DNA from 4 places in the Pseudomonas edsoni genome. Region 2 is predicted to be linked to each of the others. Evidence: predicted binding sites of a transcription regulator. Region 2 holds the regulator's gene; each other region holds the start of a gene.
What was found. The regulator FliA, encoded in region 2, starts transcription of late flagellar genes. The targets are predictions, from matches to a motif close to CTAAAGTTTNNNNNNNNNNNGCCGNTAA.
Positions count from the first base shown of each region.

Region 1 (7,827 bases), 360 kb from region 2:
CAGCGGCTATATGATTGCCTCCTACCTCGGGCTGGTGCTGGGTCAACTGATCCTGGTGATGCACCCGGAGCTCGGCCTCGAGCTGCTGATGTTGGTCGCGCTGTGCTTCGCCCTGTGCCTGGTGCCTGTCGCCATGACCCGGCGCATTCACCCGGCGCCTTTGCATCCTGCGCCAATGGAGCCGCGCTTCTTTATAAAGCGCGTGCCTCAGTCACTTAGTACCGTATTGGGCGCGGGGCTGATCGTCGGTTCGTTCTATGGTCTGGCGCCGCTCTATGCTTCGCAGCAAGGCCTGACTACCGAGCAAGTGGGTCTGTTCATGGGTAGCTGCATTTTCGCCGGGCTGGTGGTGCAGTGGCCTTTGGGCTGGCTGTCGGACCGTTATGACCGCGCCTTGCTGATTCGGTGTTTTGCCTTGTGCCTGGCAGTGGCAGCGTTGCCGCTGGCGCTGCTGACCAAGGTGCCTTTGGAAGTGCTGTTCGTGGCCGGGTTCTTGTGTTCCCTGGTGCAGTTCTGCCTTTATCCGTTGGCGGTGGCGTTTTCCAATGACCACGTCGAGGGCGATCGGCGGGTGTCGTTGACCGCGATGTTGCTGGTCACCTACGGCATCGGCGCCAGTGTCGGACCGTTGCTGGCGGGCGTGGTCATGAAGCTCTTCGGCAGCCATATGTTGTATGCGTTTTTCAGCCTGTGTGCGTTGATTCTGGTGTGGCGTATCCGGCCGAAGGCGGTGACCAACCTGCACCAAGTGGACGATGCGCCGCTGCACCACGTGGCGATGCCTGACAGCATGTCCAGCTCGCCGCTGGTGGCATGCCTGGATCCCCGGGTAGATGAGGCGGTGGTGCAGGAGCAAATGCAGACTACCGTGCCCGATCCTGAGCCTGACGCTGATCCACAGCCGCCCGCAGACGAGCCAGCCTTCGAAGGCCCGCCGGAACCTCTGGGGCCGGAGGAGCATCCTCACGATTTGAGCAGGGCGCGCCCCTGAATGCAAAAACGGGCAGATCCCATCAGGATCTGCCCGTTTTTTTTGCCGTAATCATTAACGCTTAAAGATCGTCGTCCTTGTCAAAGCGTCGCGCTTCGCGCTGCAGTTGGTACACAAACCGCTCCACCTGGCGCTGCACCAGTCCGCTCATGTTGTGAAAGCGCACACCGGCGAAGGTGGTGTTGATCTTGTCTTCGAAGTGCAGGTAACGCAGCTCGACAGAGGTGGTCATGCTGCCAAAGGGCAGGGCGGCAATAAAACGGTCATAGACCTGGCCCAGTTGCAGGCGCTCGGAAATGTCGCCTTCAAAGCGCAATTTGCAGCCGGTGGCGGAAATGTCCAGGAGCTTGCCGCTGATCGGCGCCTTGAGCTTCTCGCCGCCCAATTCGATGCTGACCAGTTGTGCCAGCTTCAACGCCGCGCGAAAGGCATTGCGGCGTTGGTGGTAGACCACCTCGTCGGGCATGCTGCCGGTGTAGATGCGGTGGCCGTCTTTTTCACTGATGGTCAGTGTGCCGTTGCTTTCCCAGGCGACGCGTACGCCATCGTGGAAGCCTTCGATGCGGAAAGGTTCGCCATTCTCGAGGTAGCGTTCACCGTCACGCGGAATCATTTCGTCCAGGATCAGCGTCTTGCTGTCCCGGTCAACGTCCACCAGGTAGCTCTGAAAGCGCTGGCTGCGTTCATGGAATGTAATGATCAGTGGATCATGGCTTTCTTGCAGCATCCGCAATGTGCTGGCGATTTCCAGAGGCGTGGTGAGCACCTTGGGTGGCTGCGGAGCATCTTCCGCATTAAGGGCGTTGAACACGGTTCTTCCATCTCCAGACAAAATACGACTACACGCAAGAACCGGCATTTTGCCAGCATGTAGCGCGCCTTGGATAGGGCGCGCTGTAAACCACTGTCAGGCTTGGCTGCGGGTGCTTGGCTTGACCAGGCGCGAGGTGGAACCCTGGGCGTTGTACAGCGCCGGGGGTTCTCCGCCGTGAAGTATGCGCAACTGGTTGGCAGTCGTCGCTTGCTGCAGCTGGATCGACTGACCGTTGAGCAGGTTGGCTTCCTGGCACTGGGCAAGCAATTGATTAAGTGCGGTGCTCTGCGCCAGCAACTGATCGCCCACCGAAGAGTGGCTGGCCAGTTGTGCGAGGCCGTCGTGATCAGCCGGGAGGCCCAGGCTGACAAGAATTTCGCTACGCTTTTTGCCATGCTGTTCAAGCAGCACAATCAGCGACTGCTTGCGCGCCAGGATTTCTTCCAGCAAGCGCATGTCCCGGCCATACAGGGCCAGGGATTCTTCCTTTAGCAGCTCGAGCAGATGTTGCGTCGGCGCCAGATCATCAATGATCAGTTGAAGCAAATGTTCGTCGTGGTGCATGGCTGGCCTTGGGTTTTAAGCGTCCAAAAGCCCTGCGCAGGCCTTTGCCTAGCGCTCGGCTTCGAAGTTGAGCAGCTTGCTGGCTACACGGTTGCTGTCGACTTTATAGCTGCCATCGGCGATGGCCTGTTTCAACTCGGCCACACGGGCTTTATTGACAACCGGCTGGTCGCGCAGCGAGTCAGTGACCTTTTGCAACTGTTGAGCCTCATTGCTCAGGTGAACCGATTCCCCGCTCTGGCTGGCGCCGGCCTGTTCGGTCTTGGCGGGCGCTGGCTGGGCCTTGGCTTCTACGCTGTCCTTGGCACCGCTGGTGCGCGTATTGCCGGGCAATGCCGGGGTGTTATTCAAACGACTGAAATCGATGACCATGATAAAAAAACCTCTGGGTATTTGGACGCTTGCCATGTTTTCGGCCATACCCGGACAAACTTTAGGCTCGATTGACAATAAACCTGTACAGGTCGACATCCAACGCACAGTGTAGGAAAAGCTGGCGCTTGATACCAGTGATCTATAAAGCGACCTCGACTTGGCCTGGCGCCATCACCTGTGCCTTGATCACGCGATTGGAATTGAGGTTTTTGACCCGAATCTGTTCGCTCATGCCGCCATTGGACAGCGCCTCGCCCGGCATCTTTACCGTCAGCCCGCCACTGCTGGCGGAAATCACCACCTGGTCGCCCTTGCGAATCACCTCGGCCTGTTCCAGATGCACCAGCGTAATCACTTGGTCGGTGACCATTGGTCGGGTAAGTTTTTGCCCGACGGCCTGGTCCACCGAGGTGAGATAACCCTGATTGATCGAGCTGATATCCCGTTCACGCAGCGCAACGTCTTCAAACCCGATGATGCCCGTCCGTTTGAGCGGGCGTGTGACAACCACTACATCACGAAACAGTTTGACCTGCGCCGGGACGAACACGGTCCAGGGCGAGGCGCCGTCGCAGCGCACTTTGACCGTCACGCGGCCGATGGGCTGGGCGGGGCTTTCCAGCGTGGCTGTCAATTCCTTGTCGCACATGGGCATGCGCAGGCGCGGGTCCAGCGGGTTCACCTGAATTTCATAACGCCCCGGCGCCTGCGTGGTCGCCAGATAATCTTCTACAGTGAATTCAAGAAAGCCTTGAGTGACGCCGATAAGGAGATCAGGCAAGGTGACATTATCTGCACGGGCCGTGGTGCCTGCGCCCAAGGCAAGCAATGCCAGCCAGACGCAGACAACTCTGCGGTAGCGTGGGATGCGTCGGGAAACTGTCGTTTTAAGGTTCATAAATCAATAAATAGCAAAGCTCGTGCCGTTTAGTGTTGGGTACGCGTCGTACCCCTAAGGTTTTTGCGTAGGAGTCTGGGCATGGCAGGAGTAATGGATTCAGTAAACCAGCGCACACAGCTGGTAGGGCAGAATCGCCTGGAGTTGTTGCTTTTTCGCCTGGACGGCAAGCAGCTGTATGGCATCAACGTGTTTAAAGTGCGGGAAGTGTTGCAGTGTCCCAAGCTGACGATCATGCCCAAGTCCAGTCCGGTGGTGTGTGGCGTGGCCAACATCCGTGGTGCGACCATCCCCATTCTTGACCTGGCCTTGGCCACCGGCTCTGCGGGGCTGCAGGACCGCCAGAACCCGTTCGTGATCATTACCGAATACAACACCAAGACCCAGGGTTTCCTGGTGCGCTCGGTGGAACGCATCGTCAACATGAACTGGGAAGAAATCCACCCGCCGCCCAAGGGCACGGGGCGCGATCACTACCTGACGGCGGTGACTCGGGTCGATAACCAGTTGGTGGAAATCATCGACGTGGAGAAGATCCTCGCGGAAGTGGCACCGACCTCCGAATCGATTTCGGTGGGCGTCGTCGACGCCGAAACGGCGCACAAGGCAATCTCGCTGCGCGTGCTGACCGTGGACGATTCCTCGGTTGCGCGCAAACAGGTGAGCCGTTGCCTGCAAACCGTCGGCGTGGAAGTGGTGGCCCTCAACGATGGTCGCCAGGCCCTGGATTACCTGCGCAAGCTGGTGGACGAAGGCAAGAAGCCGGAAGAAGAATTTTTGATGATGATCTCCGACATCGAGATGCCGGAAATGGATGGCTACACGCTCACGGCCGAGATACGCAACGATCCACGCATGCAAAAACTGCATATCATCCTGCATACTTCGTTGTCGGGCGTATTCAATCAGGCGATGGTCAAGAAGGTCGGTGCCGATGACTTTCTGGCCAAATTCCGCCCTGATGACCTGGCATCCCGGGTAGTCGACCGGATCAAGGCAGCAGATCACGGCTAAGGGGAGTTCCCCTGGCGGTCACACGATTTAAGAGGCGGTATCATTGTCTACGGGTAATTTGGATTTCGAACAGTTCCGGGTCTTCCTGGAAAAAGCCTGTGGCATATTGCTCGGTGAAAACAAGCAGTACCTGGTATCCAGCCGTCTCAACAAACTGATGGAGCAGCAGGGCATCAAGTCCCTGGGCGAGTTGGTCCAGCGCATTCAGGGCCAGCCGCGCAGTGGGCTCAAGGAAATGGTGGTGGATGCCATGACCACCAACGAAACCCTGTGGTTTCGGGATACCTACCCCTTCGAAGTGCTCAAGAACAAAGTGCTGCCGGAGGCCATCAAGGCCAGTCCGGGCCAGCGCTTGCGTATCTGGTCGGCCGCTTGCTCCTCGGGGCAGGAACCGTACTCGATCTCGATGTCCATCGACGAGTTCGAGCGCACTAACATGGGCCAGTTGAAGGCCGGGGCGCAGATTGTCGCCACTGACTTGTCCGGCACCATGCTCACCAATTGCAAGACCGGTGAGTACGACAGCCTGGCCTTGGGCCGCGGTTTGTCTCAGGAGCGCCTGCAACGTTACTTCGACCCCAAAGGGGCGGGACGCTGGGCGGTCAAGGCACCGATCAAGAGCCGGGTAGAGTTTCGTTCGTTCAACCTGCTCGACAGCTACGCCAGCCTGGGCAAGTTCGACATGGTGTTCTGCCGCAACGTGCTGATCTATTTCTCGGCCGAAGTGAAGAAAGACATCCTGTTGCGCATCCACGGCACGCTCAAGCGTGGTGGGTACCTGTTCCTCGGTGCGTCCGAGGCGCTGAACGGGTTGCCGGACCATTACCAGATGGTGCAGTGCAGTCCCGGTATCATTTACCAGGCCAAGTGATCGGCCCATGAGCATTAAAAAACGGGAGGCCCCCAAAGGCCTCCCGTTTTTTATGTGCGCGATTCGGCAGGGTTCATGTCGATGACTGCCTGAGCGCTGGCGTCGCCGGCCCTAAACAGGTGTTCAGCCGCAAAGCGCTTCGCCGAATCCTGTTCGAACCCAGGTGACGCAATGATCAGTGTTCAGGCCGCTGTATTGAAGGGCTGCCTGCTGAGCCTGGCGTTCAAGCAGCCGTGTCACTACCGGCAGTCTGCATAAAAGCGGCAACTGGTATTGCCGCTTTACTGGCGCCACGCGGAAGGCCGTTGCCGCTTTTCTGGCATTGCCACCGGCAAACTCCCCGCAAACCCTTGAATTACGGGCCCCGAAGGAATTGGCATGCACCTTGCTATAACCCTGTTACGAAAAGCAGGTCAGCCTAAAGGTTTCCGCCATGAGCATCAGCTTCGATAAAGCGCTCGGTATCCACGAACAAGCCCTGGGCTTCCGCGCCCAGCGTGCCGAAGTCCTGGCCAACAACATTGCCAACGCCGACACCCCGAACTACAAGGCTCGGGACCTGGACTTCTCTGCCGTGCTCGCCGCACAGCAGGACAAGACCAAGAACGGCACCTTCGCCTTGAACATGACCAACAGCCGTCATATCGAAGCGCAAGGCTTGAGCAATGGTGACGAGTCGTTGCTGTATCGCACGCCGATGCAGCCATCGATCGACCAGAACACCGTCGACGCCCAGCTGGAGCAATCGGCCTACGCCGAAAACTCGGTGAACTTCCAGGCCAGCTTCACCCTGCTCAACAGCAAATTCAAAGGGCTGATGTCAGCCCTGCGTGGAGAGTAAGCCATGTCCTTAGCCAGTGTTTTCAATATTGCCGGCAGTGGCATGAGCGCGCAGACCACGCGCCTGAACACCGTCGCCAGTAACATCGCCAACGCCGAGACCGTGTCTTCGAGCATTGACCAGACCTACCGTGCCCGTCACCCGGTGTTCGCCACCATGTTTCAGGACGGCCAGAGTGGCCAGAGCGGTAGTGGCGACTCGCTGTTCCAGAACCAGGATGCCGCAGGCCAGGGCGTGCAGGTGCTTGGCGTGGTCGAAGACCAAAGCAATCTGGAAGCCCGCTACGAACCCAACCATCCCGCCGCGAACGAAAAGGGTTACGTGTACTACCCCAACGTCAACGTGGTCGAGGAAATGGCCGACATGATTTCCGCCAGCCGCTCGTTCCAAACCAACGCGGAAATGATGAACACCGCCAAAACCATGATGCAGAAGGTCCTGACCCTGGGTCAGTGATAAGGGGCGCCAAATAATGGCCATTGTTGATACCACTTCTACGACACCCAACACGCCGGTTCAGGACCTTTTCAACTCCAAGGTCAAGACCGCGACAGACAACAGCGGCCTCGCTTCGGCGGCCAGCGCGGCCACCGGTAACCAGGCGCTGGGTAAAGATGCATTCCTGCAGCTGCTGGTCACCCAGCTGAAAAACCAGAACCCGCTGTCGCCACAGGACAACGGCGCGTTTGTGGCCCAGCTGGCTCAGTTCAGCAGCCTGGAAGGCATCAATACCCTGAACGACTCGGTAAATGCGATTTCCAGCAACTTCAGTTCCTCGCAAGCGCTGCAGGCATCGTCGCTGGTCGGGCGTTCGATCATCACCCAGACCGACAAGGCCATGGTTGATACCAGCAAGAGCATGACCGGCTCGGTGGCGGTGACCGCGGCGACGGGCAACGTCTCCGTGAAGATCACCGACAAAGACGGCAATGTGGTCCGCACCCTCGACATGGGCGCCCAAAGCGCCGGTGATTCCAGCTTTATCTGGGATGGCAAGGACGACAAAGGCGAGGTCGCCCCCGCCGGGACTTATACCTTCGCGGCCAGCACCAAAAATGATACGGGCGACTCGGTTGCCTTGTTGACCTCGCTGCCGGCAACAGTGACCAGCGTGACGTTGAGCAAGACCGGCGGCGAAATGCTGCTCAACCTTGCCGGCGGCATGGGCAGCGTCAAGCTGTCGCAAATTCAGACTATCGGTACATAGAGCCGGCTAAATACGGCAGAAGGAGAGAAACATGTCTTTTAACATCGGCCTTAGCGGCCTCTATGCGGCCAACAAACAGCTGGACGTGACCGGCAACAACATCGCCAACGTCGCGACCACGGGCTTCAAATCGTCCCGTGCCGAGTTCTCGGACATCTACGCCGCGTCCAAGCTGGGCACCGGCCAGAACAGTGTCGGCAGTGGTGTGAACCTGGCGGCCGTTTCCCAGCAGTTCACCCAGGGCGACGTCAA
Region 1 covers NZ_CP027762.1:5,028,421-5,036,247, reverse strand. The annotation lists gene C4J83_RS23250 (MFS transporter) at 1-991, shown strand, start outside; gene C4J83_RS23245 (flagellar brake protein) at 1,053-1,802, opposite strand; gene C4J83_RS23240 (flagella synthesis protein FlgN) at 1,899-2,369, opposite strand; gene flgM (flagellar biosynthesis anti-sigma factor FlgM) at 2,418-2,741, opposite strand; gene flgA (flagellar basal body P-ring formation chaperone FlgA) at 2,884-3,642, opposite strand; gene C4J83_RS23225 (chemotaxis protein CheV) at 3,724-4,656, shown strand; gene cheR (protein-glutamate O-methyltransferase CheR) at 4,700-5,527, shown strand; gene flgB (flagellar basal body rod protein FlgB) at 5,961-6,368, shown strand; gene flgC (flagellar basal body rod protein FlgC) at 6,372-6,824, shown strand; gene flgD (flagellar hook assembly protein FlgD) at 6,841-7,575, shown strand; gene flgE (flagellar hook protein FlgE) at 7,607-7,827, shown strand, end outside.
Region 1: a site for FliA is predicted at 2,779-2,806, ahead of flgM (flagellar biosynthesis anti-sigma factor FlgM). Genes of this name have one in related genera too.

Region 2 (7,827 bases):
TGCCGGCGGCGGTTTCGTCGCTGTCATTGACCAGCGGCTTGGCCGGGGTCACGGTCTTGGGCCGCTCTTCGCCAATGGGGATCGGCTTGAGGGCACGGTCGGCGTCGTTGAACACGCCGATCAGCGCCTGGGAAATGACTTTGTACTTGCCTTCGTTGATCGAGGAGATGGAGTACATCACCACGAAAAACGCGAACAGCAAGGTAATGAAGTCGGCGTAGGACACCAGCCAGCGTTCATGGTTGACGTGCTCTTCAGGCTCGCGGCGGCGACGGCTCACAAACTCCCTCCTACACAAAGCATGCCCATCAATCCATGAAGCCCTGAAGCTTCAATTCGATGGAGCGCGGGTTCTCACCCTCGGCAATCGACAAGATGCCTTCCAACAACATTTCGCGGTAACGCGACTGGCGCATGGCAATCGACTTGAGCTTGCTCGCCACCGGCAGCAACACCAGGTTGGCACTCGCCACGCCGTAGATGGTGGCGACAAACGCCACGGCAATGCCGCTGCCCAGCTGCGACGGGTCGGCCAGGTTGCCCATCACGTGGATCAAACCCATCACCGCACCGATGATGCCGATGGTCGGCGCGTAGCCGCCCATGCTTTCAAAGACTTTGGCGGCGTTGATGTCGCGGCTTTCCTGGGTGTAGAAATCCACCTCGAGGATGCTGCGGATCGCCTCCGGTTCGGCGCCGTCCACCAGCAATTGCAGGCCTTTGCGCGCGTAGCTGTCGGGCTCGGCATCGGCCACGCCTTCCAGGCCCAGCAGGCCTTCCTTGCGCGCGGTGAGGCTCCAGTTGACCACGCGGTCGATACCGCCTGGCAGGTCGACGCGTGGCGGGAAAATGATCCACACCAGAATCTGCATGGCGCGCTTGAACGAACTCAGGGGCGACTGCAGCAACGCGGCGCCCACGGTGCCGCCGATCACGATCAGTGCCGCCGGGCCGTTGGCCAAGGCGCCAAGGTGGCCGCCTTCAAGGTAGTTGCCGCCGATAATCGCGACAAACGCCATGGTGATGCCAATCAGGCTCAAGACATCCATCAGAGGCAGGCCTCCACCAGATGCTTGCCGATGTCGTCCAGGCTGTAAACGGCGTCGGCCAGGTCAGCCTTGACGATGGCCATGGGCATGCCATAAATCACGCAACTGGCTTCGTCCTGGGCCCAAATGGCGCTGCCGCCCTGCTTGAGCAGGCGTGCGCCTTCACGGCCGTCGGCGCCCATGCCGGTGAGCACCACCGCCAGAACTTTGTCGCCGTAGGACTTGGCCGCCGAGCCGAAGGTGATGTCCACGCACGGCTTGTAGTTGAGGCGCTCGTCCCCCGGCAGGATTTTGATCGCGCCACGGCCATCGACCATCATCTGCTTGCCACCCGGGGCCAGCAGCGCCAGGCCAGGACGCAGGATGTCGCCATCCTCGGCTTCCTTGACGCTGATGCGGCACAGCTTGTCCAGGCGCTCGGCGAACGCTTTGGTAAAAGCCGCGGGCATGTGCTGGATCAGCACGATCGGCGCAGGGAAGTTGGCCGGCAGTTGGGTCAAGACCCGCTGCAAGGCCACCGGGCCGCCGGTAGAGGTGCCGATAGCGACAAGCTTGTAGGCTTTGCGCTTGGGCGCAGGCGAATGCGCGCTCGGTGCAGCGGCGCGCACCGGCGGCGCCGCAGGGCGTGCCACGGGCGCAGGGGCCGGGCGCGCGAATGACGACGTCGGCGCAGCAGGCGCTGCCACCGGCGCCGGCGCCGGCGCACTGAACAAGCTGCGACGGTTACTGCGCGAAATGCTGTGCACCTTCTCGCACAGCATCTGCTTGACCTTCTCGGGGTTGCGCGAGATGTCTTCGAAATTCTTCGGCAGGAAGTCCACGGCACCCGCGTCCAGCGCATCCAGGGTGACCCGGGCGCCTTCGTGCGTCAGCGAGGAGAACATCAACACCGGAGTCGGGCAGCGCTGCATGATGTGCCGAACAGCCGTGATGCCATCCATCATCGGCATCTCGTAGTCCATGGTGATCACGTCCGGCTTCAACGCAATGGCTTGATCAATCGCTTCTTTGCCGTTGGTGGCCGTGCCGACCACCTGAATCGTTGGATCGGCGGAAAGAATTTCCGAGACGCGGCGGCGGAAGAAACCCGAATCGTCCACCACCAGGACCTTGACTGCCATAAACACTCCGTTAGGCGGGGCGGGCATTACCGCCCTGCCCCACCAGAATCAAATACGCCGTGCGGCGTAACGCTTGAGCATGCTCGGAACATCGAGAATCAGCGCGATCCGACCGTCACCGGTGATGGTCGCACCCGACATGCCCGGGGTTCCCTGCAGCATTTTGCCCAAAGGCTTGATGACCACTTCTTCCTGGCCAACCAGTTGATCGACAACAAAGCCGATGCGCTGGGTGCCCACGGACAAGATCACCACATGGCCTTCGCGCTGCTCTTCATGCTTGGCCGAAGCCACCAGCCAGCGCTTGAGGTAGAACAGGGGCAATGCCTTGTCGCGCACGATCACCACTTCCTGGCCGTCCACCACGTTGGTGCGCGACAGGTCGAGGTGGAAGATCTCGTTGACGTTGACCAGCGGGAAGGCGAACGCCTGGTTGCCCAGCATCACCATCAGGGTTGGCATGATCGCCAGGGTCAACGGCACCTTGATGACGATCTTCGAGCCTTGGCCCTTGGTCGAGTAGATATTGATCGAACCATTGAGCTGGCTGATCTTGGTCTTCACCACGTCCATGCCCACGCCACGGCCGGACACGTCGGAAATCTCGGTCTTGGTCGAGAAGCCCGGGGCGAAGATCAGGTTGTAGCACTCGGTGTCGGTCAGGCGGTCGGCGGCGTCCTTGTCCATCACGCCACGCTTGACCGCGATATTGCGCAGAATCGTCGGGTCCATGCCTTTGCCGTCATCGGTGATCGACAGCAGGATATGGTCGCCTTCTTGCTCGGCCGCCAGAATCACCTTGCCATTGCGGGACTTGCCCGCGGCTTCGCGCTCTTCCGGCGTTTCGACGCCGTGGTCGACGGCGTTGCGCACCAAGTGGACCAGCGGGTCGGCCAGGGCCTCGACCAGGTTTTTGTCGAGGTCGGTTTCTTCACCCACCAGTTCCAGGTTGATTTCTTTCTTGAGCTGACGAGCCAGGTCGCGAACCAGGCGTGGGAAGCGGCCGAAGACTTTCTTGATCGGCTGCATCCGCGTTTTCATCACGGCGGTCTGCAAGTCAGCGGTGACCACGTCGAGGTTCGACACGGCCTTTTGCATGGCTTCATCGCCGCTGTTCAGGCCCAGGCGCACCAGACGGTTACGCACCAGCACCAGTTCGCCGACCATGTTCATGATGTCGTCCAGGCGTGCGGTATCAACCCGTACGGTGGTTTCGGCTTCACTGGCAGGCTTCTCGGCCACTGGCGCCGCGGCAGCCCGTGCAGGCGCCGGGGCGGCTGCGGGGGCCGGAGCGGGTTTGGCGGCGGCCGGTGCGGCGGCTTTGGCTGGGGCAGGTTTCGCGGCTACCGGGGTGGCAGTCGCCGCGGCGGCCGGGGCCACTTCGGTGAACTTGCCTTTGCCGTGCAATTCATCCAGCAAGGCTTCGAATTCGTGATCGGAGATCAGCCCGTCGCCAGCCGGTGCTGCCGTGGCAGCAGGTGCGGCGGCGGTGGCCGCGACTTCCGGCAAGGCTTCGGCCGCAAAGGTGCCCTTGCCATGCAACTGGTCGAGCAACGCTTCGAATTCGTCGTCGGTAATGTCGGTGTTGGCAGACGCCGCTGGTGCCTGCGGCGCAGCGGCAGGTGCCACGGCGTCGGCGGCAAACTGGCCCTTGCCATGCAACTGGTCAAGCAGGGACTCGAACTCGGCGTCGGTAATGTCTTCGCTGGTCGGCGCCGCAGGCGCAATGGGCGCTTGCGGTGCTTCAGCTTCGGCCTTCACCGCACTGAGGGAGTTGAGCAACTGCTCGAACTCGCTGTCGGTCACATCCGGCTCAGCCTCGACAGCCGGCTCAGGCGCCGCTGCCACAGGTGCCGCCGACGTGGCCGGTTCTGCCAGGCGTGCCAGGGCCGCCAGCAGTTCCGGCGTGGCCGCAGTGATCGGTGCACGTTCGCGCACTTCGCTGAACATGCCGTTGACCGCATCCAGTGCTTCGAGAATCACGTCCATCAGTTCCGAGTCGACGTGCCGCTCACCCTTGCGCAGGATGTCGAACACGTTCTCGGCGATGTGACAGCACTCCACCAGCTCATGGAGCTGGAGGAAGCCGGCGCCCCCTTTTACAGTGTGAAAACCGCGAAAAATTGCATTGAGCAGGTTCGCATCATCCGGTCGGCTTTCCAGCTCGACCAGTTGCTCGGACAGTTGCTCTAAAATTTCGCCGGCCTCTACAAGGAAATCCTGAAGGATTTCTTCATCGGCGCCGAAGCTCATGTGGGTGCTCCTTAGAAGCCTAAACTGGATAACAGGTCATCTACGTCATCCTGACCTGACATAACGTCTTCACGTTTATCGGCATGAATCTGCGGACCTTCACCCTTGGCGAGATGTTTTTGTGGATCTTTTTCCGAGAGGATCGCTTCGCGGTCATGTTCGATGCCGGCAAAACGGTCTACCTGGCCGGCCATGAGCACCAGTTTGAGCAGGTTGCTTTCCACTTCGGTGACCAATTGGGTCACGCGCTTGATCACCTGACCGGTGAGGTCCTGGTAATCCTGGGCCAGCAGAATGTCATTGAGGTTGCTGGAAACCGTGCGGTTTTCCTGCTCGCTGCGTGACAGAAAAGCGTCAACCCGACGCGCCAACTCACGAAACTCTTCAGCCCCCACTTCACGACGCATGAAGCGGCCCCAGTCAACGCTGAGCGCCTGAGCTTCGGTGGCCATGCCATTGACCAGCGGCGTGGCGTTTTCCACCAGGTCCATGGTGCGGTTGGCCGCCGCCTCAGTCAGCCTGACCACATAGGACAGGCGTTCGGTGGCATCGGTGATTTGCGAAATTTCTTCGGCCTGGGGCATGTGCGGGTCAATCTGAAAATTGACGATCGCACTGTGCAGCTCGCGTGTGAGCTTGCCCACTTCCTGGTACAGGCCGCGGTCACGGGTCTGGTTAAGCTCATGGATTAACTGCACCGCGTCGCCGAACTGGCCTTTTTCAAGGCTTTCGACCAACTGGTGAGCATGCTTTTTCAGGGTCGACTCAAAGTCGCCCTGTGACGTTTCTTTATGCTCCATAGCTCCCCCGTGGCAGCATCAATGACCGATGCGTTCGAAGATTTTTTCGATCTTCTCTTTCAAGGCCAGTGCAGTGAATGGCTTGACCACGTAGCCGTTTACCCCGGCTTGGGCGGCTTCGATGATCTGCTCACGCTTGGCTTCGGCGGTCACCATCAACACAGGCAGGCTGCGCAGTTTTTCATCGGCGCGCACGTGACGCAGCAAGTCGATACCGGTCATGCCCGGCATGTTCCAGTCGGTTACCAGAAAGTCGATGCTCCCGCTGTTGAGGATCGGAATCGCCGTAATGCCGTCATCCGCCTCGACCGTGTTGGTGAACCCAAGGTCACGCAACAGGTTTTTTATGATCCGCCGCATCGTTGAGAAGTCATCAACGATGAGGATTTTCATGTTCTTGTCCAATTCGACCTCCAAGCAGTCTTAAACGCGCCCAGCACCTGGACGCGCCATTTCAATCAACAGGCGCTACACAAAAAGGACTGCCCAGGGCACCACGGTACGAACCCGCGAAGGCATGAAGCCTTCGCGGTAGCGTCTGCAGTGTCCCCACACTGCCTGTCAGCGCGCGCGCCACTCTCCCAATCGCCCCCGCAAGCGGGCTGCGCACTGGCTGTGCAACTGGCTGACACGCGATTCGCTGACCCCCAGGACCTCACCGATTTCCTTGAGGTTCAGCTCTTCGTCGTAGTACAGCGCCAACACCAGTCGCTCACGCTCCGGCAAATTGGCAATCGCTTCCGCCAGCGCACCCTGGAAACGTTCGTCCTCCAGGTCGCGTGACGGTTCGAGATGAGCACTCGCGCCGTCCTCGTGCAGCCCTTCGTGTTCGCCGTCCTGCAACAGGTCGTCGAAACTGAACAGGCGGCTGCCCAAGGTATCGTTCAAAATCCCGTAGTAATCGTCGAGACTCAATTGGAGTTCGGCCGCAACTTCATGATCTTTAGCGTCACGACCGGTTTTTGCTTCAATTGCGCGAATTGCGTCACTGACCATGCGCGTATTGCGGTGTACCGAACGCGGCGCCCAATCCCCTTTACGCACTTCATCGAGCATCGCGCCACGGATACGGATACCCGCATACGTCTCGAAACTCGCGCCTTTGCTCGCGTCGTATTTGGTCGACACTTCGAGCAGACCGATCATGCCGGCCTGGATCAGGTCTTCGACCTGCACGCTGGCCGGCAGGCGTGCCAGCAAGTGATAGGCAATGCGCTTGACCAGGGGCGCATAGCGCTCGATCAATTCGCCCTGGCTGTCACGTGCCGACTTTTTGTAAAGGTTGTAGCCGCTGGATGTCATAGCACCGGTCCTGCGCTCGTCTGATGCACCAATCGCTCGACGAAAAACTCCAGATGCCCCCGAGGGTTGGCGGGCAACGGCCAAGTATCGACCTTCTGGGCAATAGCCTTGAACGCCAGTGCGCACTTCGAACGAGGGAACGCTTCGTAGACCGCACGCTGCTTTTGCACAGCCTTGCGTACACACTCGTCATAGGGAACTGCGCCTACATATTGTAAGGCGACATCCAGGAAGCGATCCGTGACCTTGGTCAACTTGGCGAACAGGTTGCGCCCTTCCTGCGGGCTTTGGGCCATGTTGGCCAGCACGCGGAAGCGGTTCATGCCGTAGTCACGGTTAAGCAGTTTGATCAGCGCATAGGCGTCGGTGATCGAGGTGGGTTCGTCGCAGACCACCAGCAGCACTTCCTGGGCGGCGCGCACGAAGCTGACCACGGACTCGCCGATGCCGGCGGCGGTGTCGATCACCAGCACGTCGAGGTTATCGCCGATATCGCTGAACGCCTGGATCAGGCCGGCGTGCTGCGCCGGGCTCAGGTGCACCATGCTCTGGGTGCCCGAGGCGGCCGGCACGATGCGAATGCCACCGGGGCCTTGCAGCAGCACATCGCGCAGCTCGCAGCGGCCCTCGATCACATCGGCAAGGGTGTGTTTGGGTGTCAGCCCCAGCAGAACGTCGACGTTCGCCAGGCCCAGGTCAGCATCCAGCAGCATGACGCGACGGCCAAGCTCTGCCAGGGCCAGGGACAAATTCACTGACACGTTAGTTTTCCCGACGCCACCTTTGCCGCCGGTCACCGCGATCACCTGTACGGGATGCATGCTGCCCATTTTATTTCTTTACCTTGTCTTGCTTAGACGCAGGCTACATGGCTTGGCCGCGTGAATCGCTTGCAGACCATCGATGTAGATACATTTCATGGTGTTCATCCTGGCCTTAACCGACCCGTTTGGCGGGGTTGTGGTAAAGGTCGGCGAACATATCGGCCATCGCTTCCTCGCTAGGCTCTTCTTGCATTTGCACGCTGACAGCACGGCTGACCAACTGATGACGGCGCGGCAGATGGAGATCATCCGGGATCCGCGGCCCGTCGGTCAGGTAGGCGACCGGTAATTCATGACTGATGGCCAGGCTCAGCACTTCACCCAGGCTCGCGGTTTCATCGAGCTTGGTGAGGATGCAACCGGCCAGGCCGCAACGCTTGTAGCTGTGATATGCAGCGGTAAGAACCTGTTTCTGGCTGGTGGTTGCAAGCACCAGGTAATTTTTTGACTTGATGCCGCGCCCGGCCAGGCTTTCGAG
Region 2 covers NZ_CP027762.1:4,671,002-4,678,828, forward strand. The annotation lists gene motD (flagellar motor protein MotD) at 1-280, opposite strand, end outside; gene C4J83_RS21560 (flagellar motor protein) at 309-1,049, opposite strand; gene C4J83_RS21565 (protein-glutamate methylesterase/protein-glutamine glutaminase) at 1,049-2,170, opposite strand; gene C4J83_RS21570 (chemotaxis protein CheA) at 2,219-4,423, opposite strand; gene C4J83_RS21575 (protein phosphatase CheZ) at 4,435-5,223, opposite strand; gene C4J83_RS21580 (chemotaxis response regulator CheY) at 5,242-5,616, opposite strand; gene fliA (RNA polymerase sigma factor FliA) at 5,785-6,525, opposite strand; gene fleN (flagellar synthesis regulator FleN) at 6,522-7,355, opposite strand; gene flhF (flagellar biosynthesis GTPase FlhF) at 7,462-7,827, opposite strand, start outside.

Region 3 (7,827 bases), 1.2 Mb from region 2:
CACGCCCAGCGCTTTCCAGTCTTCCAGGCCGATCGGGTTGACCAGCGCCAGCTGCTCGGTCTGCGCCGGGTACAGCAGCGCGTAGCGGGTGGCAAGCATGCCGCCGGTGGAGTGGCCGACGATGGTGGCCTTTTGAATGCCGAGTTTAGCCAGCAGTTGGTGGGTGTTGAGCGCCAGTTGCTGGAAACTGTATTGGTAGTGGTCGGGCTTGCTGGACGTGCAGAAGCCGATCTGGTCGGGCGCGATCACCCGGTAACCGGCGCCGCTCAAGGCTTTAATCGATTCATCCCAGGTGGCGCCGCAAAAATTCTTGCCATGCATCAGTACCACGGCGCGCCCGTTGGCCTTGCCTTGGGCGGGCACGTCCATATAACCCATCTGCAGGCTTTTGCCCTGGGACTCAAAGTTGAAATGCTCGACGGGATAGGGGTACTTGAAGCCTTGCAGCTCGGGGCCATAGGCGGGGCCCTCAGTGGCGGCGAAGGCGGGGACGGCAGTGCTCAGCAACAGGCTGGCTGCGCACAGTGAGCGGATCAACGTCATGGGTCAGGCTCCGAAAACAGTGTCTCGGATGCTGTGGCGAGGGGATTAAGCGAGGATTAACGGAGCGCCGCGTGATCAGCCAGCGCCCCTGCGATAATCGCTTCAGGGCGCGCTCAGGCCCTGCAGCAACGCCGCGTTGAACCGTTCAGGGTCTTCCACTTGCGGCGAGTGGCCCAGGCCGTCGAATTCCACCAGCGTGGCACGCGGTATCAACTGGGCGACCTGCTTGCCCAGCACCTTGTAGTTGCCGATTTTCGCCTGCACTTGCGGCGACGCCAGGTCACTGTTGAGGGCCGTGGTGTCCTCGGTGCCGATCAGCAGCAGCGTCGGCACCTGCAGGTTTTTGAACTCGTAGTACACCGGCTGGGTGAAGAGCATGTCGTACAGCGCGGCGGAATTGCGCACCACCTCCGTGTGGCCGGAGCCATTGGTCAGCCCTACCAGCATGTCCACCCAACGGTCGAAGGCCGGTTCCCAGCGCCCCGCGTAATAATGGCGCTGTTGATAGGCGCGCACGCTTTGGTAGGTCAGCCGGCTCTCTGACTGAGCCCACTGGTCGACGGTACGGTATGGCACACCGAGGGCTTTCCAGTCCTCCAGGCCGATGGGGTTGACCATCACCAGTTGCTCGGTTTGCTGTGGGTAGAGCAAGGCGTAGCGGGTGGCAAGCATGCCGCCGGCGGAATGGCCCAGGACCGTGGCCTTTTGAATGCCAAGCTTTTGCAGCAATTGATGGGTGTTGATCGCCAGCTGCTGGAAGCTGTATTGGTAGTGATCAGGCTTGCTGGAGGTACAAAAGCCGATCTGGTCCGGCACTACCACCCGATAACCGGCATCGCTGAGCGGTTTGATCGAGCCTTCCCAGGTGGCGGCGCAGAAGTTCTTGCCGTGCATCAGCACAATGCTGCGGCCATTGGGCGTGCCTTTGGGCGCAACGTCCATGTACCCCATTTGCACGGTTTGGCCTTGAGACACGAATTTGAACCGTTCCACCGGGTAGGGGTATTTGAACCCCTGCAGCTCGGGACCGTAGGTGTCGTGTTTGCCGGTGGCGCATCCGGTAAGGGTGGCGGCGAGTAACAGGCCGCTGAGATAGAACATACGCTTGGCTTGCATGGTGGGCTCCGCAGTGAAAATCGGATGCTGTCGGCAAGCGATTAATCGAGGATTAACCCCTTGGAACTGCCGATAGGCACAGCTCAACCGCGCGGATAAACAGAAGATTCCTACGGGGAATGCCCGCATAACCGTGCGTATGCATAGGAAATTAAGGGCCCGACCGGGCTCGCGTCTAGCTGTCAGATTTGACAGTGTCGACCAGTGGTCCCGCGCTACCGGTGCGTGAGCTGGCTCAGCGTCACGAGCGCCAGCACCGCGTATCGCGCGCCCTTGGCCACGCTGACCAGCAGCAGGAAGCGCCAGAACGGCTCACGCATGACGCCGGCCACCAGGGTCAGCGGGTCGCCGATAATCGGCAGCCAACTGAGCAACAACGACCAATGCCCCCAGCGCTGGTAGTGCGCGCGGGCCTTTTCCAGGTGCCGCGGGCTGACCGGAAACCAGCGCCGTCCCTTGAAACGCTCGACCGAGCGCCCCAGCCACCAATTCACCACCGAGCCCAATACGTTGCCAACGGTGGCAAGCGCGAGCAGCCACCACAGGCTGTAATGGCCGCTGATCAACAGGCCCACCAGCACTGCTTCCGATTGCAACGGCAACAGCGTGGCGGCCCCGAAGGCGGCGAAGAAAAGGCCCAGGTAACCGGTGAGCACGACTCAATGGGCCGGGTAGTCGGCCACCACCACGTCTTTGCCTTCACGGGTCAGGCCGATGACCTGATAGCCGTCGCTTTTGCCGCCCATCTCCATGCCCGGTGACCCCATGGGCATGCCCGGCGCCGCGATGCCGAGCAAGTCGTCGCGCTTGCGCAACGCCAGCACCTGTTCGGCGGGCACATGGCCTTCGACGAATTTGCCGTCGATCACGGCGGTGTGGCACGAGCCCAGGCGCGGTGCCACGCCCAGGCGCAGCTTGACGGCACTCATGTCGGCTTCGACATGGTCGTTGACCTTGAACCCGTTGCTTTGCAGGTGACTGATCCACTTTTTGCAGCAGCCGCAGTTGGCGTCGCGGTGTACGTCGATAGGGATCAGCTCGGCAGCCTGGGCCAGGCTGGAGGTGAGCAGGGCTGAAAGCAGGGCCAGTCGCAGTGGGTTTTTCATGCGGGTCTCGTGAGCAAGGGGACGTCGTCGGAATGGGGGGCGATCATGACGACGTCATCGCAGGCAAGCCAGCGTCTACAGGTCGAAGAAGGTGCCAGTAATGTTTCCAAATTATACGAAGGGCGCGTTTTCCAGCCGATGCTTGAGCTGGTCCAGGGCAATGTCGGACAGCTCGACCATGCGCTCATGCAAGGTAGCCAGTTGCAGCTCGGTTTCGTAGGTCAATACGCGCTTGAACAGCGTGCCACCGCGATGGGGCTGCAAGAAATAGTGAATGGCGCCGTCCACGGCCAGGGAAGTGAACACAGTCTTGAATTCAGTTGGATGGCGGGCGATTTGCACGCGATAACTCATGGGCACACGCACACCCAGCAGGTCGATGACTTCGGTAAAGCGGGTGCCGGCCGGGAGTGAGCCGGTGGTGCCGGTGTCGGCACTGAGGGAAGTGGGGTGCCACTCGTGCCAGCGGTCAGGCTGGGTCACGTAGTCGTAAACGACATCAATGGGGGATTCGATAAACCGTTCCTGAATGATCCGCTCCAAGCGGCTCGAATGCTCGACAGCGTGCATGACACACCTCCTGTGTGGCGAGACTTTGCACTAGGAGCTGTCAGAATAGTCGCACTCCCGTGTTTTGCACGGGAGTGTTTCATGCATTTATCAGCGCACCTTGAAGCGACTCATCAACGCAATCACTCGGCCATTGGCGTCCAGCAGGCTTTGTGTATTGGTTTCAGTGGCGTGGCCACTTTCCACCAGTTCTTCGACCATATGTCGGATCTGCACCATGCTGCGGTTGATCTCCTCGGTCACCGCGCTTTGCTGCTCGGCGGCAGTGGCGATTTGAGTGCTGAGGTTGTTGATATGGCTGACCGAGCCGGCCATCTCGTCCAGGCCCGTGTTGACTCGCGCGGTTGCATCCGCGGCCGACTGGCAACTGGCCTGGGTGTTTTCCATGGCGGTCACCGACGAACTGACCCCGGTGGTCAGGCGTGCGAGCATTTCGTTGATCTGCGAGGTGCTGGCCTGGGTGCGTGCCGCCAGCGCCCGGACTTCGTCGGCCACCACCGCAAAACCACGGCCTTGCTCACCGGCCCGCGCCGCTTCAATCGCAGCGTTCAACGCCAGAAGGTTGGTCTGGCCGGCAATTGCGCCGATCACGCCAAGGGTTTCGGTGATGCGAGCAGCGTCCTGGCGCATGTTTTCCACGGTGTGGGTGGCGCTGGCCACTTCGCCGATCAACGCGCTGACGCTGGTGGACGCTTCTCCGACCACCACCCGTGAGCGGTCCGCGTGTTCGTTGGCGCGCTGGGTGAAGGAGGCGGTTTCAGCGGCGTTCTGCGCCACGGTGTCGGCAGTGGAGCTCATTTCGGTGATGGCCGTGACCGTTTGATCGGTCTCCGAGGCATGCCGCACCAGAATCCGGTTGGTGTGCGCCGAGGTCTGCTGCAATTGTTCAAGCCCCGTCGACATGGCGCCCGTGGCCAGGGTCACTTCACCGATCATGTTTTGCAGATAGATGATGAAGCGGTTGACCGAATGGCCGATAGCACCCATTTCATCTTCGGCACGGATGGTGATGCGGCGTGTCAGGTCGGCATCGCCGGCAGACAGCGCGTCGATATTGATGCTCAGCGACTTCATGCGCTGCACCAGTTGGCGGATGGCATAGAACGCCAGCAGCACCAGCAGCAACACCATGGGAATTTGCAACAGGGCCAGGCTGCCGAGCACATCATCACGCTGAGCGGTGATCAGCGAGGTCGGCAGGGCGGTAGCCAGGAACCACGGCGTGCCCTCGATCGGGCGCATGTAAAAGGTGCTGGCCACGCCCTGGTTGTCGAATTCGGCGCGCTGGGCCTGGTCGCGGTGGGCGAGGGCCTTGCTGACCTGAGCGGCAAACGCCGAGGTGCCAGCCAATTCGCTGATGTTTTTCAACACCACCGGGCCGCTGATGCGCGTGCTGTTGCTGATGATCTTGCCGTCGCCCTCGACGATCAGCATCTGCCCGCCGATGTCTTTCTCTTTGCTGGCCACCAGGTCATTGAAGAAACCCAGGGTCACGTCAATGGTGGCAACGCCGTAGGCGGCACCGTCGCGCTGGATGGCCATGGCGCAGTTGGTGCGCGGCTCCTGGCTGGCGTCGTCTTTGTAAGCCGCCGCCCAGGCGCACTGGCCACGCGGTGAGGCGAGACCGCCTTTGTACCAGCTCTGGTCGTAGTAATTGGGCGCCGCGTCGCTGTTCCAGAAGGTATTGACTGCCAGCTTGCCCGACGCATCGCGGTGCCAGAACGTGCTGTGCTTGTTGCGCCCCGGCGTGCGCTGATTCGGCAATGGCCAGATGCCGCCGCCGAAGACTTTCAGCTCGCCGTACTGGTCCACCAGGCCGGGCAGGACTTTGTCGATGGCATCGCTGTCGAGCAGGGGGATGGTCTGGGTGATGCTGCGTTGCTGGGCCTGAACCTTGTTCAGTTCGCCCTGAATCTGTTCGGCTACTTCCGCGATGCGGTTGAGCACCACCTGTTCTTCAGTGTGCCGCAGCTTGGGCGCGACCAACTGGCCGATCCCCACCACCGTCAACACAAATAACACCAGGACGAACAGCACCAGAAACAGGGTGTAGCGAGTTTGGATGGAGCGCAGTGGGGGCATGAGGTCGTCCTTACGAAGCGTTTATTATCGACGCGGCTGTGTTAGAGCTTCATCGGGCTATCGGCTTGGCAAGGAGGAGCTTGAGGTACCATCGTGCAAGAAAAGTCAGCGCGCACCGTCAGTGGGTACGCCCTGACCACACAGGCTATTTATTCACCAGGCCCATTGACGCTTCGGTGTAGCGCAAACCCGCGGTAGCGCCCGCCGGAAAGATCGACGTCAGCGCCGCCAATTCGGCAGGGCTCAAGCTGATGTCCAGGGCCGCCACGTTTTCTTCCAGGTATTTGCGCTGCTTGGTGCCCGGAATCGGGATCAGGTAATCACCCTGCGCCAGCACCCAGGCCAGCGCCAATTGCCCGGCTGTCACGCCTTTTTGCGCAGCCAGCGCTTTCACTTGCTCCACCAGCAGCAGGTTTTTGGCAAAGTTCTCACCTTGAAAGCGCGGGCTGGAGCGGCGGTAGTCGTCGGCGGCGAAATCCTCCGGACTTTTCAGCGCGCCGGTGAGAAACCCGCGCCCCAGCGGGCTGTAAGGCACAAAGGCGATGCCCAGGCGCTGGCAGGCGGCCAGGCAACCGTTGTCTTCCTGGTCGCGGCTCCACAGCGAATATTCACTTTGCAGGGCGCTGATCGGGTGCACCTTGTGCGCGCGCTCCAGGCTGGCCGCGGAGGCTTCACTCAGGCCCAGGTAACGCACCTTGCCTTGCTTGACCAGCTCGGCCATCGCGCCGACGCTTTCTTCGATTGCCACGTCGGGATCAACGCGGTGCTGGTAATACAGGTCCAGCGTTTCGATGCCCAGACGTTTCAAAGTGCCGTCAATGGCCTCGCGAATGTACTCGGGGCGGCCATTCACACCGCGTGCCGACGGGTTGGCCGGGTCACGCACAAAGCCGAATTTGCTCGCCAGAAACACTTGGTCGCGTTTGCCGGCGATGGCTTTGCCGATCAGTGCCTCATTGGTGTGCGGGCCATACATGTCGGCGGTGTCGAGCAACGTGACGCCCAACTCCAGGGCGCGGTGCAAGGTTGCAATCGCTTCCTGGGTATCGGTGCCGGTGGTGTAGAAATCAGTCATGCCCATGCAGCCCAGGCCGATGGCGCAGACGTGAGGGCCGTTTTTGCCGAGTTGGCGAGTATGCATCGGGAGAACTCCTTGGAAGGGAAAGGCCCCATTGTTCTCCTCGACAACTGAGGGATAAAGCGGCTAAAACCGCTATCACTATTAGGATTTTCTAAACAATGCCACGGGAGAGCCTGGCTTTGGACCGATTTAACGCCATGCGGGTGTTTACCCGAATCGTCGAACTGGGTGGCTTTGCCAAGGCCGCCGACAGCCTGGAACTGCCACGCGCCTCGGTCACTATCCTGATCAAGCAACTGGAAGCGCACCTGGGCGTGCAGTTGCTGCAGCGCACCACCCGGCAAGTCAGCCCGACGCTGGATGGCGCCGCGTACTACCAGCGCTGCGTCAGCTTGCTGGCAGACCTTGAAGAGACCGAAGCGGTGTTCGCTACCCGAGGCAGCCCGCGTGGCACATTACGCGTCGATATGCCCTCGGGCATCGGCCGATTTCTGGTCATACCCGCGCTGCCGGAATTTTCCGCTCGCTACCCGAACATCGACCTGGAAATCGGCCTCAACGACCGCCCGGTCGACCTGATTCGCGAGGGTGTGGACTGCGTGCTGCGCGGTGGCCTGGCGCTGGACGACTCGCTGGTGGCGCGTCCGCTGGCAATGATGGATCAGGTGACCTGTGCCAGCCCCGCGTACCTGCAGCGTTTCGGCGTGCCCGCCAACCTTGAAGCGCTGGCCGGCCACCAGGTCGTGGAATACTTCTCCAGCAGCAGTGGCAAGCGCTATGGCCTGGAGTTTCAAGTAGGGCAGGCGCTGCGCCTGGTGGACCTGCCCAAGCAGGTTGCCGTCAACAGTGCCGATGGTTACCTCGCCGCCTGCGAAGCGGGCTATGGCCTGGTGCAAACGCCTTATTACCACGTCATGCAGCAACTGCAGGCCGGCAGCCTGGTGGAGGTGCTGGGGGCGATCAAGCCGCCGCGATTAGCGCTGACGGCGCTGTACCCGCCGCACCGCCAGCTGTCACCCCGGGTGCGGGTATTGGTCGATTGGCTGGTGGAGCTGTGCGCGCGGCCGGGCAATGGGTTGCAACGTCAGGCTTGAGCCTTGCGATAGGCGCCGGGTTGCTGCCCGGTGACCTTGTAAAACGCTCGGGTAAACGCCGCCACCGATTGATAACCCACGGCCAGCGCCACATCCGCCACGGTCTGGTCTTGCTTGAACAGTTGGCAAGCGTGGCGCATGCGCATCATCAACAGCACTTGCCCCGGCGACTGCCCGCACAACTCGTTGAAGCGCTTGAAAAACGCCGAACGCGATAGCCCGGTGCAGGCGGCCA
Region 3 covers NZ_CP027762.1:3,484,562-3,492,388, reverse strand. The annotation lists gene C4J83_RS16290 (alpha/beta fold hydrolase) at 1-543, opposite strand, end outside; gene C4J83_RS16285 (alpha/beta fold hydrolase) at 646-1,659, opposite strand; gene C4J83_RS16280 (YqaA family protein) at 1,875-2,315, opposite strand; gene C4J83_RS16275 (DUF411 domain-containing protein) at 2,319-2,765, opposite strand; gene C4J83_RS16270 (SRPBCC family protein) at 2,877-3,335, opposite strand; gene C4J83_RS16265 (methyl-accepting chemotaxis protein) at 3,426-5,417, opposite strand; gene C4J83_RS16260 (aldo/keto reductase) at 5,563-6,558, opposite strand; gene C4J83_RS16255 (LysR family transcriptional regulator) at 6,678-7,592, shown strand; gene C4J83_RS16250 (AraC family transcriptional regulator) at 7,583-7,827, opposite strand, start outside.
Region 3: a site for FliA is predicted at 5,475-5,502, ahead of C4J83_RS16265 (methyl-accepting chemotaxis protein). Genes of this name have one in related genera too.

Region 4 (7,827 bases), 2.4 Mb from region 2:
CTTCTCGGGCGCAGTTGGTCAGGTGCATGGCATTGGCAAAACGGCTCGGTTCGACCAGCAGCTCGGTGCAACGCTTGCGCCACACGGCGAGTGCCTCGGCAGTGGGCGGCGGCGCCGGCAACAGGCCGCGATGGATTTTCTGCACATGCCACGGCCAGATCAGCGACAACGCCGGGTGCCAGAGGTCAGGCATCAAGGTTGTGCGAGCGCTGGTCACCGCTTGCTGGTGAACCTGTTGCTGCACGTCACTCAGCGGCTCTTGCAGGTACAGCGCCGTGAGGTACTGCCAGCGCTCGGTGTGCGGGCAAGTCCAGGATTCCTGCGCGGACATCGCCAGGCCGTTGGCCAGCAGCACAGTGTTGGCCGGCTGGTTCAGCCAGCGGCGCAGGTTGGGTTCGGCGTCGAGCAATTGCTGTTGGCGCAGCGCGTCGTCTTCACGGGCGATGCGCAGCGCCTTGACCAGCAAGCGCTGTTCAGTCAGCAGCATGTTGTAGCCTTGGGAGACCCAGATCGGCAGGTGCCAGGCTTCGGTCAAACCGCGGCACAAGTCCAGCAGGCGCACACCGAACAGTGCCTGTTCGACCTTGTGTGCCGACTGGCCTTTGTGGATCACCCGCAGTTCCCATTCTTCCAGAAGCTTGGGGTACGCGACGGCCATCGGCCACAGCGGCGACAGAAACAGCAGGCTGCCCCAATGAATGTCTTGCCACAACCGCGCGAGGCGGCTGGCGAACAAACCGTTGGCTTGCTGGGAGGCGTGCTGGCTCACCAGCAGCAGTTGGCGCAGGGCCACCGGAATGTCTTTTTCCGGCACCGAGGGCAGGCGCGCCAGCAACTCCTCGGCGCGTTTGAGGCCGAGGCGGTTGAGCGCCACTTCGAGGTTTTCCGCCGGCCCCGACAGGCTGCCATGGGCCTGGCCGTTAGCCTCGCGCATCACGCTGAGCACCAGCGCCGGGCTGTGTTGCATCAGCTCGGCAATATCCCGTAAAGAACTACGGCTATCGCGGATGGCCTTGCACACGCGTTCGTGACTAGCCTGAGGAACAGGCAGCAGCACATCGTCCAGGCGCTTTATCCAAGCCGCGAGGGTAGTGGGTTTTGTCGTTGGAGCTGTCGTTTCATTAGCCATGATTGGGGCGCGATCATCACTTGCGTTCTACACGCCCGGAACGGGCCGAATTGGCTTTTCGCCTTAACGGGCTATAGTCTGGCGCAGTTTTGCCGATAAGTAGAACAAGAGTTTTCAGCTTCACCCAATATGTCCATGAACCCGACGGCGCAAGTACCAATCTCCTATGGCTAAAATTATCGGCATCATCGTCGTCATCGCAAGTGTGCTCGGTGGGTACGTCCTGTCCCACGGTAAAATTGCTGCGCTGATCCAGCCCTTCGAAGTGTTGATCATCGGCGGTGCCGCGTTTGGCGCATTCCTGCAGGCCAACCCCGGCTACATGACCATGCACGTGATCAAGAAGTCGCTGGGCATGTTCAGCTCGCGCTTCTCCCACACCTTTTATTTGGAAGTGCTGGGGCTGATCTACGAGATCCTCAACAAGAGTCGCCGCGAAGGCATGATGGCTATCGAAGGCGACATTGAAGACGCCGCCGCCAGCCCGATTTTCGCCAAGTACCCGGCGGTGCTCAAAGACGAGCGCATGACCGCCTACATCTGCGACTACCTGCGCATCATGTCCTCCGGCAACATGGCGCCGCACGAGCTGGAAGGCTTGTTCGACATGGAGTTGTTCAGCCTCAAAGAAGAGCTGGAACACCCATCCCACGCCGTGACCGGCATCGCCGACGGCATGCCCGGTTTCGGTATCGTCGCGGCGGTACTCGGCATCGTGGTGACCATGGCGTCCCTGGGCGAAGGCGACCAGAAGGCCATCGGCATGCACGTGGGCGCGGCCCTGGTGGGTACCTTCTTCGGTATTCTCGCGGCCTATGGTTTCTTCGGCCCTCTGGCGACCTCCCTGGCCCATGATGCCAAGGAAGAAGTGAATTTGTACGAAGCGATCAAGGCCTGCCTGGTGGCTTCGGCGTCCGGCATGCCGCCATCGCTGGCGGTGGAGTTCGGGCGCAAGGTGCTGTACCCGAAACATCGCCCAAGTTTTGCCGAGCTGGAACAAGCGGTTCGCGGTCGCTAAGTCATGGAAAACAACCAGCCGATAATCATCAAGCGCGTCAAGCGCTTCGCTGCGGGGCACCATGGCGGCGCCTGGAAAATCGCCTTCGCCGACTTTGCGACGGCGATGATGGCGTTCTTCCTGGTGCTGTGGCTGATGTCCACCGCCACGCCCGAACAGAAGATCGCCATCGCCGGTTACTTCAAAGACCCGATTGGCTTTTCGGAAAGCGGAACACCGTTTGTCATCGACCTGGGCGGCTCGCCGCAGCTGGCGCCCGAGCGCACCATCAACCCGGAGGTCAAGACCGAATCGCCGCAGGAAAACATTCCAATCGAGCGCGATACCGTCGAGGCCATGGCCGAGCAGGTCGAGCAGGAACGTCTGGAATTGTTGCTGCAGGAACTGCAGACCAAGGTTGAAGAGAATCCGCAGCTGCTGAAATTCAAGGATCAGATTTCTTTCGAAATCACGCCGGAAGGCTTGCGCATCCAGATCACCGACGCCGCCAACCGGCCGATGTTCGACTCTGGCAGCGCGCGCCTGAAACCCTATTTTGAAGACATCCTGCTGGCCATGGCTGACACCATCAAGGCGGTGCCGAACAAGATCAGCATCAGCGGCCACACCGACGCCAAGCCGTATGCGGGCCAGGGTGACTTCGGCAACTGGGAACTCTCGGCCAACCGCGCCAACGCCGCCCGCCGTGCGCTGGTCGCGGGCAGCTACCCGGACCCGCAAGTGGCACGTGTGGTGGGTTTTGCGTCGTCGCAGCTATTTGATCCTAAAGATCCGTTCAACCCGATCAACCGTCGGATTGATATTGTCGTGCTGACCAAAAAGGCCCAGCGTGCGATCGAAGGCGATCAGGGCGCAGCGCCGGCAGCACCGACCCAAGGCGAGGGCGCACCGGGCGAAGTGCCGGCCGACCCGAACGCGATTCCGCCAGGGCAGGAGCCGCTGCCGGCCCACGAGCTGCGGCAGAAGCTGAACCTGTTTGATGATGGTGGGGTGAAAGATCCTACGGCGCCTGGGTCGTAACAGAGCGATTGTGGCGAGCGGGCTCGCCACAACGGTTTAGTAACTGCTCTCGGGCAAGCTTGCAATAATCGACCGGTAGCTGTTCATGCGCTGCTGCTGAACGCGACCGTCTTCCAGCGCCTTGAGCAGTGCACAACCGGGCTCGCGGTCGTGTTTGCAGTCGCGGAAGCGGCAGGTGCCGATCAGGTCGTTGAACTCGATGAAGCCCGCTTCCACATCGCTGCGGCTGACGTGGCCCAAGCCAAATTCACGAATACCCGGGGAGTCGATCAGCTCACCGCCGCCCGGGAAGTGGAACAACCGCGCGGTGGTGGTGGTGTGGGTGCCCTGGCCGGACAGTTCCGACAGCGGGCCGACACGGGTGTCGACTTCCGGCAACAAGCTGTTGACCAGCGACGACTTGCCCACGCCCGACTGGCCGACGAACACACTGATGCGCCCGTCCAACTGCTGTTGCAGCTGTTCCATGCCATTGCCGTGATGCGCCGAGACTTCCAGCACCGGGTAACCCAGCGTGCGGTAGACCGCCAGCAACGCGTTGAGCGCCGGGGCGTTCTGCTCGTCGATCAGGTCGAATTTGTTCAGCAGCAACAGCGGGCGAATGCCGGCATGCTCGGCCGCGACCAGGTAGCGGTCGATCAGGTTGGCATGCGGCTCGGGCAGCGGCGCGAACACGATCACGATCATGTCGACGTTGGCGGCCACCGGCTTGAGCTGGCCGCGGCTGTCAGGGCGGCGCAATTCGGTGGTGCGCGGCAACTGGGCGACGATCACGCCGATCCCCTGGTTGCCGGCGCGCCACACGACCTTGTCGCCGGTCACCAGCGCAGGCAGGTTGGCGCGCAAGTGGCAGCGGGAAACAGAGCCTGCGAGTTCGCCTTCCAGCGCCTCGACTTCGACCTGCACACCAAAGTGCGCGATCACCAGACCCGTCTGTTCGGGGCCCAGGTCGCCGCCCTCGAGCGCCTCTACGGCGGAGGATTCACGTTTGGCGGCGCGAGCAGCGCGCTCACCTTGGATCTTTTCGATGCGCCAGTTTTGGCGACGATTGAGCTGGCGTTTGGCCATGGGTGTTCCGTGTCGATAATGCAAAAGTTAGGTAAAACGGTCGCGAGTCTAGCACGCCCCTGCCTGCTAAACTGCGCAGCTACGCCAAGGTGCCAAGAGAATCAAGCCATGCAAAACCCACAGAACCTGATTTGGATCGATCTGGAAATGACCGGTCTGAACCCCGACACCGACGTCATCATCGAGATGGCGACGATTGTCACCGACAGCAACCTCAACACCTTGGCCGAAGGTCCGGTGATCGCCATTCACCACAGCGACGCCGTCCTCGCCACCATGGATGAGTGGAATACGCGCACCCACGGCAACTCCGGCCTGACCCAGCGCGTGCGTGACAGCCGCATCAGCATGCGCGACGCCGAAGCTGAAACCATCGCCTTCCTTGAAAAATGGGTGCCCAAGGGCAAGTCACCGATCTGCGGCAACAGCATCTGCCAGGATCGTCGCTTCCTTTATACGCACATGAAAGCGCTGGAAAGCTACTTCCACTACCGCAACCTGGATGTGTCCACCTTGAAAGAGCTGGCCGCACGCTGGGCGCCAGAGGTCAAAGACAGCTTCCATAAGGGCAGCACCCATTTGGCGTTGGATGATATTCGCGAGTCGATTGCTGAGTTGCAGCATTACCGCAAGCATTTCATCAAGGCCTGAATCTGTGGCGCCTGGCCCGGCGCCTTCGCGAGCAAGCCCGCTCCCACATTCGACTGCATTCCAAAGGTGGAACTCGGTTAAATGTGGGAGCGGGCTTGCTCGCGAAGGGCGCGACGCGGTCTTTCGCCTGGCGCCCCCTTTTGGTGCCATCACCAAATGATTAGACTGCGCGCCTCATTGCAAGGATCGCCATCATGCTGTTGATGCTCTACCTCATCGCCATCACCGCCGAAGCCATGACCGGCGCGCTGTCCGCCGGGCGGCGGGGCATGGACTGGTTTGGGGTGGTGCTGATTGCCTGCGTCACGGCATTGGGCGGTGGTTCGGTACGCGATGTATTGCTTGGGCATTACCCGCTGACCTGGGTCAAACACCCGGAATACCTGGTGTTGACCTCCATCGCTGCGTTGGTGACGATCTTTATCGCACCGTTGATGCGCCATCTGCGGTCACTGTTCCTGGCGCTGGACGCCGTGGGCCTGGTGGCGTTCACTTTGATCGGCTGCATGACCGCCCTGGAAATGGGCCACGGCATGTTGGTGGCGTCAGTCAGCGGGGTGATTACTGGCGTATTCGGCGGCATCCTGCGGGATATTTTCTGCAACGACATCCCGCTGATCTTCCGCCGTGAGCTGTACGCCAGCGTGTCGTTCCTTGCCGCCTGGTTCTACATGCTGTGCCTTTATCTGCAGCTGCCCAGCGAACAAGCGATCCTGCTGACCTTGTTCAGCGGCTTTCTGTTGCGCCTGCTGGCCATCCGTTTTCACTGGGAAATGCCCAAGTTCGTCTACAACGACGACGTGCACTAGCGTGCAGCGTGCTGGTTGAGCGCCCACTCGACATGTTCGCGCACCAAGTCCGATGGGTAATCTCGGCGCGCCTTTAAAGCTTCCAGCACTGGAATGCTCGACGGCGCATTGCCCAGCCCAACGGCCAGGTTGCGCAGCCAGCGTTCATAACCGGCGCGGCGTAGCGGCGAACCTTCGGTGCTGCTGAGGAATTTATCCTCGTCCCACATAAACAGTTCGGCCAGCTCGGCGTTGTCCAGGTTGTGCCGAGGCTTGAAATCGCCTTCGGCGGTAGGTCGGGCGAAACGATTCCACGGGCAAACGATCTGACAGTCATCGCAACCGAACACGCGATTGCCGATCAGCGGGCGCAGGTCTTCAGGAATTGAGCTTTTGAGCTCGATGGTGAGGTAGGAAATGCAGCGTCGCGCGTCCAGTACATAGGGGCCGACAAACGCGTTGGTGGGGCAGATGTCCAGGCAAGCGGTGCAGCGGCCGCAGTGCTCGGTGGCGTGAGGCGGATCTACCGGCAGTGGCAAATCGACAAACAGCTCGCTCAGGAAGAAATAGCTGCCGGCCTTGCGATTGAGCACCAGGGTGTTTTTGCCGATCCAGCCGAGACCGGCCTGCTCGGCGATGGCTTTTTCCAGCACCGGCGCGCTGTCGACAAACGCGCGAAAGCCAAACGGGCCGATCTGGGCCTGAATGCGATCGGCCAGTTGCTGCACGCGCTTGCGGATGAGCTTGTGGTAATCGCGGCCAAGGGCGTAACGGGAGATGTAGGCTTTTTCTGGCTTGGCCAGCAACTGCGCCATTTGGGTGTCGCCTGGCAGATAATCCATGCGCAGCGAGACCACGCGCAGAGTGCCCGGCACCAGTTCCTCGGGATGCGAGCGTTTGCTGCCATGGGCGCCCATGTAGTCCATCTCGCCGTGGTAGCCCGCGTCGAGCCAGCGTTGCAGGTGCTGCTCATGCTCGGCCAGGTCCAGGCCGCTGATGCCGACTTGTTGAAAGCCCAGCTCGCGGCCCCAGTCTTTGATCGATTGGGCGAGGGCGGGCAGATCGGTGGTGATGGCAGGCATGAGACAAGGGAAACCGCAGGTTAGATAGGTATAATTCTGCCAGACATCGGAGCTTGAAGACGCATGCCGCAGACAAAACACGCAATAACCGACGTACAGCCTCTATTGCACGGCCATTTGCCGCAACTGGCTGCACGCTCCCCGGACGCCCATAAAGGTCAGTTCGGTCACCTGCTGGTCATCGGCGGCGACCACGGCTTTGGCGGCGCCGCGCTGCTGAGCGCCGAAAGCGCCTTGCGCAGTGGCGCGGGCATGGTCTCGCTGGCCACGCGCCCTGAACACATTCCCGCCGCCCTGGCGCGCCTGCCGGAAGTCATGACCGTTGGCGTGAGTTCGGCCAATCAGTTGATGGGGCTGCTGGAAAAAATTTCGGTGATCGTCATCGGTCCAGGCCTCGGTGAGGCGTCCTGGGGCAAAAGCTTGTTATCCGTCGCCGCCAACGCCAAACAGGCGCAAGTCTGGGATGCGGACGCCTTGAATCAACTGGCTACCGGCAGCGTCAGCCTGCCGGCCAACTCGGTGATCACGCCACATCCTGGCGAAGCAGCGCGCTTGATGGGCATGAAGACAGCCGAGGTTCAGGCCGATCGCCTTAAGGTGGCGCGCGCGTTGAGCCAGAAATTCAATGCAGTGGCTATTCTCAAGGGTGCTGGCAGTTTGATTGCCAGCCCGGACGGGCGTGTTTCGCGCTGTGACCAGGGCCATCCGGCGATGGCCACGGCGGGTCTGGGGGATGTGTTGAGTGGTCTGGTCGGCGCGTTGCTGGCCCAGGGCATGCCGGCTTATGAAGCCAGCTGCCTGGCGGTGTGGTTGCACGCCACGGCGGGGGATCGCCAAGGCACTTTCGGTCGCGGGCTGGCTGCCAGTGACCTGATACCTGCCATTCGTCAATTGCTGGAGGAGCAGTCACCGTGTCTGAAGTAACGCTTTTTCTGGGCGATGAAGACGCCATGGTTGCGTTCGGAAATCGCATCGCCCACGTCACAAACGGCGCGGGGCTGATCTTTCTCGAAGGCGACCTGGGGGCGGGCAAGACCACGCTGTCACGCGGCATTATTCGCGGGTTGGGCC
Region 4 covers NZ_CP027762.1:582,991-590,817, forward strand. The annotation lists gene C4J83_RS02525 (HDOD domain-containing protein) at 1-1,129, opposite strand, end outside; gene motA (flagellar motor stator protein MotA) at 1,296-2,147, shown strand; gene motB (flagellar motor protein MotB) at 2,151-3,167, shown strand; gene rsgA (small ribosomal subunit biogenesis GTPase RsgA) at 3,204-4,235, opposite strand; gene orn (oligoribonuclease) at 4,344-4,886, shown strand; gene C4J83_RS02550 (trimeric intracellular cation channel family protein) at 5,078-5,695, shown strand; gene queG (tRNA epoxyqueuosine(34) reductase QueG) at 5,692-6,756, opposite strand; gene C4J83_RS02560 (NAD(P)H-hydrate dehydratase) at 6,820-7,680, shown strand; gene tsaE (tRNA (adenosine(37)-N6)-threonylcarbamoyltransferase complex ATPase subunit type 1 TsaE) at 7,668-7,827, shown strand, end outside.
Region 4: a site for FliA is predicted at 1,201-1,228, ahead of motA (flagellar motor stator protein MotA). Genes of this name have one in related genera too.